Regions from separate parts of the Marinomonas sp. 63XJN7_7_ISO-PGPR-S23-202 genome, predicted to be linked through region 1. Evidence: predicted binding sites of a transcription regulator. Region 1 holds the regulator's gene; each other region holds the start of a gene.

Region 1 (4,259 bases):
GCAAATCCGTACAGCGAGTACGGGGGTATTCTTGTCTTGTTCAGGTTACTCGTTACCACCTAAAGAACGTTGTAAGGCCACGATTAACCTGGTTCGTGGTGATGAAGCGATTGCCGTTGATGATGAGGAAGGGGAATCTAAAGCCTTAATCGGCAAACGCCGCTGTAAAATTTGTGGTTCGGCCATGGACAGCTATTTGATGGATGAGCATCGCAAACTGCATGTTTGTGGTAATAATCCGGCCTGTTCTGGGTACGAAGTAGAGAAGGGATCCTTTAAAATCAAAGGTTACGATGGCCCTGTTCTAGAGTGTGATAAGTGTGGCTCCGAAATGCAGCTTAAAACGGGTCGCTTTGGGAAATACTTTGGGTGTACAAACGAAGAATGTAAAAATACTCGTAAGCTATTGAAAAATGGTGAGGCAGCGCCACCAAAAATGGATCCTGTTCCCATGCCAGATTTGGCTTGTGACAAAGTCGATGACCATTATGTATTGCGTGATGGAGCAACCGGTTTATTTCTGGCAGCCAGTCAGTTTCCTCGTAAACGAGAAACGCGTGCGCCATTAGTGAAAGAGCTGCTTCCGTTTATGGATCAAATTGATCCTAAATATCACTTTTTCAAAACGGCGCCCGTTAAGGATAATGAGGGGCGTCCTACGGTGATTCGCTACAGTCGCAAAACGAAAGAGCAGTATGTGATGACCGAAGAAGAAGGCAAACCAACGGGCTGGAAAGCGTATTATGTTGGTAGTAAATGGGTTGTTGAAGAGGGTAAGAAAAAGAAATGAGTAACGCGAGTCAAGCAAGCGTTACCAATCAGAAGTTAGACGCAGCACGACGTTTTTTGCAGCAAAGCCAGCAGTGCGAAGAGTCTTGGTTGCTCGCTGGATTAGAAGGGGCGTCTTTGTTTCACCTTCGCAGTGCTTTGAACGGTTTGCTACAAGAGATCAAAACGGCTTATAGTCTGAAATCAGAATTGGATATATTGAAATTACAACATGCAGCGAAAGAGACAGGAGTTGTGGTTCCCACATTGAGTGAGTTATCGGATCTTGCTTTACAACCCCACTCTTGGCTGAATCAATTAGAGCAAGCATTCATTGCTCAGTTGGAATGTCACTATACGTCGTTTTCTGGTATGAGTTCGGACAATATAATTGGTAAAGGATCGGATGCCGGTGCTTCAGTTGGTTTGTACTTGTCAAAGCTTGTTGAGTTGGTGTTGCGTTTTAGAGAAGAATCATCAGAGTATTAATTATGAAAGAATCTTATCTAGAGATTGTTGAACTCGATAATGGCGATATTGTATTGAGACCAGCAAGTGAAGACGGAGAGAGTGTGGAACCGCTGGCTACCTTGGTCATTTCCGATACGACGAAGTCGTATTTGAAAGAAAGGTATTTTGAATTAGCTAAGTGCATGTTCCATGCAGGCATAGACTTTGTATATTCTGACGAGTCAGCGTTTGGGGATGACGCTGAGTATTTGGAAGACATGGATATGCGCCCTAAAATCTTACATTGATCAGAATGAAACAAAAAATGCGAAGCCATGGCTTCGCATTTTTCTTGCTCGTATTTTAATGGATGGTTAGGTTGGCCTAATTTTTATCCATTAGAATACGTGCTGGATTAGCAAAGGCATTAAATCAAACTGTTTGCCTAATGACGCCGACAGATAAGCCTTCGATGGCAAATTCTTCGCTTTCCAGATCAACAAGAATATCGTCAAACTCCTCATTTTCGGGTTGTAGGCGTACTTGACTGCCTTTTTGATAGAAGCGTTTAACGGTAACTTCATCGCCAATGCGGGCAACGACTATCTGGCCATTACGAATAGTGGTGGTTTTATGGACAGCGAGAAGATCTCCTTCCATAATGCCGATATTTTTCATGCTGGTGCCGGAAACAGACAAAAAGTAATCCGCTTTAGGGGAAAACATGCTAGGTGGAACGCTCACATGTGATGCAATGTTTTCTTGTGCGAGAATCGGAAAGCCTGCCGCCACTTTTCCTATGACGGGCAAGCCAAGCTCTTCGTCATTTGCTGCTTCTACAGGGTCTTCAATTAATTGAATGCCTCGGGATGCACCAGAGAGCATTTTGATGGCGCCTTTTTTGGCAAGGGCCTTCAGGTGTTCTTCGGCGGCGTTAGGCGATTTAAAGCCTAAGCGACCTGCGATTTCTGCACGTGTTGGAGGAAAGCCGGTTTCGCTAATAAATTCGCGAATGGTTTCTAGTACGTCAGATTGTCTTTTGGTTAATTTAATCATAGGGCCATCTGGTTGTTTATACAGTAACTGTTATTATATACAGCATCACCAACGATTCTCAATAATTTAAATGCTTTCAGACGAACTAAAAACACAAATTCATCTTGCTTACCGTGCTTCTTTGGAAGCAAAACAGCATAAGCCCCGAGTTGGTCAGCGTCAGATGATCGGCGCAATTGCCCGTACCTTGGGGAATATCAAGCAAGACAGTGAAGGTAACCGACTAGACGAAAAGCACGTGGCAGTTGTTGAAGCTGGAACAGGGACCGGGAAGACTCTGTCCTATTGTTTGGCGGCTATTCCTATAGCCAAAGCCCGAGGCTTGAAACTAATCATTTCCACGGCAACCGTTGCTTTGCAAGAACAAATTTTGCACAAAGAATTGCCTAATTTGTTGGCTCATACAGAGTTAAGCTTTAAATATACCTTGGCAAAAGGGCGTGGCCGCTATCTCTGTCTAAACAATCTTGAGAGTTTTTTAAGCTCGGAAGATCAAGGTATGGAAGACATGTTTGCAGGGTTGTTTGAGCAGCACTTGCAAGCCGATGACGTGAATACGGTGTTGTACCAAGAAATGGATGTGGCGTTATCAAAGGGTGAGTGGGACGGCGATAAAGATAATTGGGAAGGGCTGATCCGAGATCAAGATTGGCGTCGTTTAACGACGGATCACCAACAATGCACGAATAGAAACTGTGCCAATTATTCAGCTTGTCCGTTTTTTAAAGCGCGGGCTGAAATTGAAGTCGCCGATGTGATTGTTGCCAACCACGACCTTGTATTAGCTGATTTATCTCTAGGTGGTGGTGCCATTCTTACACCGCCAAAAGAAACCATCTATGTCTTCGACGAAGGCCATCATCTTCCTGATAAAGCCATTAGTCACTTTCGCCATGAAGTGCGTTTACAGCAAAGTATCACTTGGCTTCGCCAGTTGGAGAAGAACTTGGTGAATTTGAAACAGGAGTTGACCGATGCCGTTAGCTTAACGGGTCAGTTGTTGCTGAAAATTCCCCAACAAATTCAGAGCATTGTGAATTTTATTCAGTATGCTCAACAAGGGTTGGCGCCTTACATACAAGGTTTGGGGTTGGATCAAGACAATAATCATCACCGCTTTGAGTTTGGTGTGATACCTGACGAGTTGCGCCAGTTGGCTTATAGTTTGCAGACCTCCTACCAGAAGCTGTTCAACAATATCGAAAGCATTCAGGATGAATGTAAGAAAACCAAACAGAATGAGGGGATGGGAATTACCTCAGAGACCGCTGAGACTTGGCAGCCGATTCTAGGGGTGATTTTAGGTCGTTTGGAGCAATGTGTTGAGTTATGGCGTCTATACTCCACGGTTGATGATCAAAACTTTCCGCCTAATGCACGTTGGTTAATGGTGATAGGGCAAGGGATGGAGCAGGATGTTGAGCTTGGTGGTTCGCCGATACTGGCGGCGAATACGTTACGCCAACAATTATGGGATAAGTGCTTTGGGGCGGTGGTCACATCGGCCACACTGACCGCGCTGAATCAATTCCATCGCTTTAATATGCGCTCAGGGGTGCCTCGGGAAAGTGAATATTTGCGAGTGTTAAGCCCGTTTGATTTTCAGAATAATGGCCTATTGGTGGTACCCAATATGGAGCATGAGCCAAATCGTGTGGATCAACATACTGCAGAGATAGTGGCTTACCTGAATAAGAATGTTCATACCGATAAAGGAAGTTTAGTGCTGTTTTCTTCCCGTCGTCAAATGGAGGACGTTGCTAAATCGCTTGCTGCTGGATTGCAGGAAATCCTTTTAACTCAAGGAGAGCAGTCTAAACGGGTTATTCTGGATTCTCACCGGGCCAAGATTGATGAGGGTAAGGGCAGTTTGCTATTTGGTTTGGCGAGTTTTGCCGAAGGGGTGGATTTGCCAGGTAAGTATTTGACCTCTGTGTACATTGCCAAAATTCCTTTTGCCGTACCGGATGATCCGGTTGAGGCAA
Region 2 (4,259 bases), 1.5 Mb from region 1:
TCTAAAATAAATCAGCCTGATAAATACCATTGCGTATTTTGCGCAACATTATAGAAGTTCCGTAGAAAATGGCGAGCACCTAGATTCTTCTTTCCCATTTAAAACAGACCAAGCAACAACTCGTTTTTCTTGATAGTGATATTTTTGACCATAGAGGCTGCCAATTTCTGTTCTAGATTATGGTTCAACACATAAACAGGATGTTGGTTAAAATAGTCCGTTAATGCCTTTTTCAAATCACTATTTAGAGATCCCAGAGTGGAACGCAACAACTGATCGCTGAATTTAGAACCATAAACTTCAATGTTCGTTATTCTGGGGGAAACAAGATAGATGCGATTTTCATCTAATCTCACGCCGGATGATAGCGACGGTTTCACCTGGGTGCTAAAGGTAAAGCTCTGCCCAAAGGCGTTGACCTTACCCGATAACAAACACACCATATCGACTAACGCCATCCCACCGTCTTTTTCGGTTAAATTCACCTGCACACTTTTTACCTTGAGCGCCATATTCAAGGTGCCATCATCCTTTAAACCAAGTGCTATTTGATGTTCTTTCCCCTGTGCGATTTCTTTCTTAATCGCCTCATTTAACTGCGCTTGCGTAACGCTTATACCATTCGTACATCCACTCAGAAACAAACAAAAAAAGACCAGCGTACAGGCGGCAACAACACGACGAATCATTCTAAGCTCCTAAATTGTTTGGGACTTTTGTAATATTTTAGCCCGTTTTTCATACCAAAAACTCATAAAGTCTTCGGTGACTTTTTGCTCAATATCCATCGCTTCATTGGTTGGACAAAATAGCGATATAGTGAACTGAGTATGCCCATCAGGGGATGTGGTAATGCGAACCCGTGGTTCTGGCCCTGATATTTTAATATCGAGACGCTTTTCAATCAGGCTGTTATAGCGAATGGCAACCCCATGAAAATGCTCACTGTATTCCTTCAATTTATCCAGAATGGCTTGCTTTATTTCGAACAGGTTCACATCATCCGCTTGTCTTGTAATAGAAAAAACATGGGTGACATAGCGCCGCATATAGTTCAAGTTTTGTACGGTACTCGTGAGTAATAGACTATTCGGTACAACCGTGGTGCGCCCCGTATAGCCATAACTTCCCCCTTTCAAATCCACTTCAAACAAGGTCGTGGACAGCCAGTCACTATCGGTCACTTCTCCTTCGAAATCACCAATCCTTACCCAATCACCCACTTGATAAGGCCGAGTGCTGGCACGAAAAAACGCCCCCACAATACAAGAAATAAACTCTTTCGTCGCCACAACCAAGGCAACCATAAAAGCGGCAATCGAAATAGCAAGGTTTTGTAATTCAGAGGCCCAGATTAAGATAAATCCAACCACCAAAAAAAGGTTAAATATGTTATCGAGCGTGTTAATACGCTGACGTTTTTTGTCATGCTCAAGCGTAGGGTGACGACGTATCACCCGTCTCGTATATCGACGGACCATATAAGAAATAAGTGCCCAAGCAATGGTTAATACGATTTCAACATGATCTCTAATGATCGTCGTATCAAAGTGAGAAAGTTCAATTGGCATAACGTTCGGATTCCTTCATTTAGGCCGCTACTTTAGCACTATCAGCCCAATCAAAAAACAATGTAAAGCCGCAATAATTGAAAAGAAAAAAGCTAGACACTGACAGAAAAAATACTGTATATTTAAACAGTACTATTTTTCCCGAGGTGGATTATGCCTGTTGTTATTAAATACGTTGTAGCACGTGATGGAATTGAAAAAATGACCTTTACCTCAAAAGCCGACGCCGATGCCTATGACAAAATGCTAGACACAGCCGACGCACTTTACGAATTATTGGATAACAGTCATTTGGCCGATGATCACCATCAAAAAGAAGCGTTATCACTGTACTTAGCCGAGCACAAAGACGAATTACTAGAGGCGCTGGGAACAAAGCGTAAAGGCGCATCGAAAAGCAAAAAAACAAGTGTCAAAACGCCCCCAAAAACGAATCACAGCATACCATTGGAACGGACTCAGAAAGAGGCTAAAAAGCCCCTTGAAGATCTTGTCATTGAGCCAGATGAAGATGCGTTTTACGAAGAACAGGACGTGATGATTGATGAGCACGAATTAACGGACTACACAGATAGCGATGCCGCATAAAAACACCTGATGTGGCCTTTTGATAAAGCCCATCAAAAGGCTAACAACCATGCACTATGCGATGAATAAATGCCAACTTTTCCCGCACTTTTGGCACCAGCACAAAGGGGTATAAATCAGGTTGCCCCATGCTCCGGTTTACATTATTCACAGCAAAGGTTAACGGCAGATATTGGGCAATAATGTCCTCAAAATTGGCATGACGGTAAGGGTCAATATTAATGGTCGCGGCTAAACTCTGATGCAGATTATTAGGAGGCGATATGCTGATGCCAAATTCGCTGGCCGTCTCTAAGGTATCGACAATATGCAGATAATGCGCCCAAGTTTCGGCCCAATCTTCCCAGGGATGAGAAGAGGCATACGCACTAACAAAATTATCCTGCCAATTTTGAACAGGGTTTTCATAATGCTTGCGCAAGGCGTCAGCGTAGCTTGTGCGCTCATCCCCAAACAAGGCCCGATAGTTGGCCAGCTCACTGTCATTTTCGGCGATTAACTGATCCCAGTAATAATGCCCTACTTCATGACGAAAATGCCCTATCAAAGTTCGATAAGACTCCTTCATATCCTCACGCATTTGCTCTCGTTCTGCACTGTTTGCTTCGGATGTATTAATGGTCACTTGTCCGAGAGCATGACCCGTTGTGGACTGTGCGTTCACAGGAACCGCATTCTCTTCGGAAATAAAATCAAACGACAACCCCTCTTCTGGGTTCTCTGTTTTGTTTAATATAGGAAGCCCCAATTTAATTAACGAATACACCAAACGATGCTTAGCAAATTCGAGCTTTTGCCATTCGTCCCGTTGCTTAACGCGTTCTAAATTGGGAATATGACGATTCAACTGACAGGCTTCACACAAGGTATCTGGGCTATCCACCAGCCAATTACATACAGAGTATTGCGCATTTTTACAGTAATACCACTTTTTAGCAGGCACATTGGTGTCTGCCAACGCCATAAAGCCAGAACCGTCTGTTTTTAGGGCGCTCAAAGTCATAGGCCCAGATAAAAAGCCTAAAGAAGAGCCGCAGCTTTCACATAAAGTATTATCAAATAAAATCGTTTGAGAACATTGCTGACAGGTAAAAATTTTCATAATGCCTCTTCGTCTAAGACGGTAAGCTCGTTGTTATAACATAGCTTGATTACTTTCTACCCAACAAGCCATCCAGAGCGCATGTCTTATTGTTTGGGGGGATTAAATAAATAGTGTGTTGCCTGATCAGTGGACAAAGGTTTGCTATACAAATAGCCCTGTAACTCATCACAGCCATGATCTGCCAACCATTGAGCTGTAGCCTCATTTTCCACACCCTCGGCAACAATCTGCGCCTGCATTAACAGACAAATGCTGATGATCATTTTCACCAGATGTGGGTTATCGGGAAGGCTAGAGATTAGGCTACGGTCAATTTTAATAAAATCAAAAGCGATGTCATTTAAGCGCGCAAAATTCGAATACCCGATACCAAAATCATCCACCGACACTCTAACACCTAAATGGCGAAGCTGCTGAAGATTATTAACGACAACGACGTCCCCTTTTGTGATAGCGGACTCAGTCAGCTCCAATTCTAAACGGTTCGGTGCACAACCATTTTCGTGTAATATGCGCTCCAGGCTGGTAACAAAGTCCTCTTTAAACAATTGGCTGATCGACACATTCGCAGAAACCACCACATCCTTTCCTAATGAATGCCAATGGGCAATCTGCTTAACCACCTCGCGCAATACCCACTCGCCAATTTGGTTCATCTGTCCAGAGCGCTCGCACAAATCAATAAAGCTTTCAGGATACATCAAACCATTCTCTGGATGATTCCATCTCAACAAGGCTTCGAGAGACAAAACCGATTTATCCTTGGCACTGACTCTTGGCTGGTAGTGTAAAACAAACTCATTATTACTAAGCGCTTCTTTAAGTTGTGCAAGCAAAGTATGCTCATATTCGAAGGCCTCTCGCATGGCGACATCATAAAGACGGTATTGGTTACGCCCTGATAACTTTGCCTGATACATGGCAATATCTGCCGACTGCATAAGTTCCTCTAGCTCTGTCCCATGGTAAGGATAGATCGCCATACCAATACTCGG
Region 3 (4,259 bases), 2.2 Mb from region 1:
ATGAAGCTACGCTAAAAAAGAAAGCCGCTAAAATAGCGGCCTCCAATCAAATTTTTACATTTTATGTCTCAGGTAAATCCTAAAACGGAATATCGTCGTCAAAGTCGTCAAAATTTGGCGCTTGTTGAGGTTTTGGTTGCTGAGCAGGCTGCTGTGGCGCACGCTGTTGCGGTGCTGGTTGCTGTTGTGGTGCTGGTTGAGACGGAGCCTGTTGAGGTGCATTACCCCAGCTACCAAAAGACTGCGGTTGCGCTTGTGGCGCCGCTGGCTGATGCGCAGGTTGCTGTGGTGCTTGACCATACCCACCTTGCTGAGGTGGTTGGTTAAAACCACCGCCCTGAGGAGCATGTTGTGGCGCGGACTGTTGTGGTGCTGCAGGCTGCTGTGGCGCTTGACCATACCCTTGTTGAGGTGCGTTATTAGAATAACCACCTTGGCCACCTTGCATAGAATCGTAACCACCACTTTGCTGACCGGCATTGTCACCACGACCGTCTAACAATTGCATTTCGTTCGCAACGATTTCGGTTGTGTAGCGTTTAATGCCATCTTTTTCCCACTCACGGGTACGCAAAGAGCCTTCAACATAGACTTTAGAGCCTTTTTTGATAAAGTCGCCTGCAATTTGACCCAAACGATAGTTGCCACGATCCATAAACGCGACACGATGCCATTCGGTGCGTTCTTGCATTTGGCCCGTTTGACGGTCTCTCCAGCTCTCGGTTGTCGCGATGTTGACGTTTGCAACCGCCGCTCCAGAAGGCATAAAACGGACTTCGGCATCGTTGCCTGCGTTCCCGATCAAGATCACTTTGTTAATTCCACGTGCCATGAGGCTCTCCAACTGTTATTCAATATGTTCTTTAGATATTGGCTTGAGGTGCGAGACGTTTTAGGGCCTCTTTATCAAGTATCTTTTTGTCTATTTTAAGATAAGCCGTTAGCTCGTCTTTAAAAATTTGCATGTCTTCTACGCCTGCCACTTTAGTAAGCTGATCAGCCAAGGCATCTAGCGCGTTATCATCACCGTCAGGCAAACTAAACGCCATGCTGCTTAGCTGACGTGGAGCTGGCTGCATAAAGCACACGACTGTCCATAGCATTAATACAATACCGACAACATCAAATAACGTACTGTTTGAGTAATGCTGCAATATCCAGCCGCCACCGATTCCCCCTAAAAAAGAGCCGAGAAATTGGTGGGTTGAAAACACGCCCATTGCCGTGCCTCGGTAACCAACAGGAGCTTGCTTACTAATCAAGGATGGTAAGGTCGCTTCAAGGGTATTAAAACCAACAAAGTAGCACCACAATAGTAGACCAAACACCCATAGATGAGGGGCCCATTGTAATAAAATAGCACTCAGTCCCAGCATCAAAACCACGCTAAAAACAACGGCCTTCATTTTGCCTTTTGCTTCAGCGATGATCACTAATGGTACCATACCTACGAAGGCAAAACCCATTACTCCAAGGTAAAGCCAGCTATGATCGGCCAACGGCAAACCAAAGCGCTGAATCAATAAATGTGGCACGGTGATGAACAATGCCGTTAAGCTAGCATGCAGCAATAACACACTGATGTTAAGGAAGCGCAACTTACCGTCTTTAATCACACGTCCAAGCGCCACTAAACTGGGCGTTGTGTCGCGTTTAAAGGTATGCTGGACAACGTTAGGAACAACAAACAAAATCAAGGCTATGCCAAGGAAAGAAAAACCGAACGACAAGTAAAACAAGCCAGACAAGCCGACTAAATCAAATACCCATGGTCCAAGTACCAGAGAAATCATAAAAGAAGCGCCGATACTCACACCAACCATCGCCATGGATTTGGTGCGGTTTTTCTCTCTAGTAACATCACTCAATAAAGCCATTAAGGTACTGGCTATCGCCCCAGCGCCTTGTAATGCACGACCGACAATAAGTACATGTATGCTGGTTGCATTCGCACAAATCAAACTCCCCAATGCGAACAGCAGCAAACCGATAACAATGACACGCTTACGACCAATTCGGTCAGACCACATGCCCATTGGTATTTGCAATATGGCTTGGGTGAACCCATATATACCAATCGCAGTACCAATCAAGGCGGCATCGGCTCCTTGTAGACCATCTGCGGCCACACTGATGACGGGCATAATAAGAAATAAGCCTAGCATTCTAAAGAGATAAACAAGCGCTAGGGCAAGGACAGATCGACGTTCAAGTGCATCCATAAGGAGATTCAACCACTCAACTTAGGTTTAAGAAAAAGGAAAATGTCAATATTACAAAAATTAACGTTGAAGCTCTATTTCAACTACTGTAAAAATAGACAGTTATTCTACTCACAACGAAGCTAATTTCTGTTGACCAAAGACTATATTGGAGACACATGGATACTATCACCATACGCGGAGCACGCACCCACAATCTTAAAAATGTGGACCTAGACATTCCTAGAGACAAACTCGTGGTGATCACTGGCCTATCTGGCTCAGGCAAATCTTCCCTCGCTTTTGATACCTTGTATGCAGAAGGTCAGCGTCGCTATGTAGAATCACTGTCAACTTACGCTAGACAGTTTCTATCCATGATGGAAAAACCAGATATTGATCATATCGAAGGCCTTTCCCCAGCCATATCCATTGAACAGAAATCAACGTCTCACAACCCCCGTTCTACCGTTGGTACGATCACAGAAATCTATGATTACTTACGGTTGCTATTTGCTCGGGCAGGCCAGCCACGCTGTCCTGATCATGGAGAGCCATTAGAGGCGCAAACCATATCACAAATGGTCGATAAGATAATATCTCTTCCCGAGGAAACTAAAATGATGTTGCTTGCGCCGATTGTAAAAGATCGCAAAGGCGAGCATCTTCATGTACTTAACGATTTGTTATCTAAAGGTTTTATCCGTGCTCGCATCGACGGAATTGTGGTCGATTTAGACGATGCCCCCACTTTAGAAAAAAATAAGAAACATACCATAGAAGTTGTCATTGATCGTTTTAAAGTTCGTAAAGATTTACAACTTCGCCTTGCTGAGTCGTTTGAAACCTGTCTTTCCTTATCCGATGGTATTGCCAAAGTCATTAATATGGATGATGAAAAAGACATTCATATTTTTTCCAGTAAGTTTGCCTGTCCAGTCTGTGGCTACAGCCTTACGGAGCTCGAACCACGCCTGTTTTCGTTTAACAACCCTAATGGAGCTTGTCAAACGTGTGATGGACTGGGGACACATCAAGTCTTTGATCCTGAACGCATTATTCAAGATGACACACTGACCCTTGCGGAAGGGGCTATTCGTGGCTGGGGACGTCGCAGTATTTTTTACTACCAGCAACTAAACGCACTAGCAAAACACTACGGTTTTGACATCGACGCCAAGTTCAAAGACATCCCCAAACAGTATCAGGATAAGATCCTCAACGGATCAGGCAAAGACAAAATCGATTTTGTCTACATCAATGAACGTGGCGACAAAATGATTCGTTCTCATGCCTTTGAAGGGGTGCTGCCCAATCTACAACGTCGCTACCATGAAACCGAGTCTGATAGCGTTCGTGAAGACTTATCCCAGTATATTACGACACAGCCATGCCCTGATTGTCATGGTTCACGACTCAATCGCTCAGCGCGCAATGTGTTTATCAATGAAGAAACGCTCCCTGAGATTGTGAAATTCCCGATTGCAGAATGCCTAACCTACTTTGAAAACCTCACCTTAACAGGTGCTCGGGGAGAGATCGCCTCGAAGATTCTTAAAGAAATTCGCGACCGTCTGACGTTTCTTGTCAATGTTGGCCTTGAGTACCTGACATTAGATCGTAAAGCCGACTCATTATCAGGCGGGGAAGCGCAACGAATTCGACTCGCGAGCCAAATTGGCGCCGGATTAGTGGGTGTTATGTATATCCTTGATGAGCCTTCTATTGGCTTGCATCAGCGTGATAACGAGCGGCTTATCTCCACATTGACGCGATTACGGGATCTCGGCAACACGGTCATCGTTGTGGAGCACGATGAAGATGCGATTCGTGTCGCGGACTTTGTGGTGGATATTGGTCCTGGCGCTGGGGTTCATGGTGGAGAAATTATCGTCAGCGGTACACCACAAGACATTATGAATTGCCCTCAGTCTGTCACTGGACAGTTCTTAAATGGGCAACGCAAGATCGACATACCAGCCAAACGCCATGAAGCAATCAACAATCAAGCACTAAAATTGATTGGGGCAACGGGCAATAACTTAAACAAAGTCGACT

Evidence for each region. The regulator LexA, encoded in region 1, represses DNA repair genes until DNA is damaged. The targets are predictions, from matches to a motif close to TACTGTNTANNTANACAGTA.
Region 2: a site for LexA is predicted at 1,684-1,703, ahead of AC0VYG_RS19655 (YebG family protein). Genes of this name have one in related genera too.
Region 3: a site for LexA is predicted at 2,307-2,326, ahead of uvrA (excinuclease ABC subunit UvrA). Genes of this name have one in related genera too.

What each region holds. Positions count from the first base shown of each region.
Region 1 covers NZ_CM149677.1:2,724,442-2,728,700, reverse strand. The annotation lists gene topA (type I DNA topoisomerase) at 1-790, shown strand, start outside; gene AC0VYG_RS12650 (DUF6586 family protein) at 787-1,257, shown strand; gene AC0VYG_RS12645 (hypothetical protein) at 1,260-1,526, shown strand; gene lexA (transcriptional repressor LexA) at 1,651-2,274, opposite strand; gene dinG (ATP-dependent DNA helicase DinG) at 2,345-4,259, shown strand, end outside.
Region 2 covers NZ_CM149677.1:4,252,862-4,257,120, forward strand. The annotation lists gene AC0VYG_RS19645 (DUF1439 domain-containing protein) at 99-689, opposite strand; gene AC0VYG_RS19650 (mechanosensitive ion channel family protein) at 699-1,571, opposite strand; gene AC0VYG_RS19655 (YebG family protein) at 1,725-2,159, shown strand; gene AC0VYG_RS19660 (zinc-binding metallopeptidase family protein) at 2,200-3,261, opposite strand; gene AC0VYG_RS19665 (putative bifunctional diguanylate cyclase/phosphodiesterase) at 3,348-4,259, opposite strand, start outside.
Region 3 covers NZ_CM149677.1:4,923,767-4,928,025, forward strand. The annotation lists gene ssb (single-stranded DNA-binding protein) at 80-832, opposite strand; gene AC0VYG_RS22665 (MFS transporter) at 864-2,222, opposite strand; gene uvrA (excinuclease ABC subunit UvrA) at 2,381-4,259, shown strand, end outside.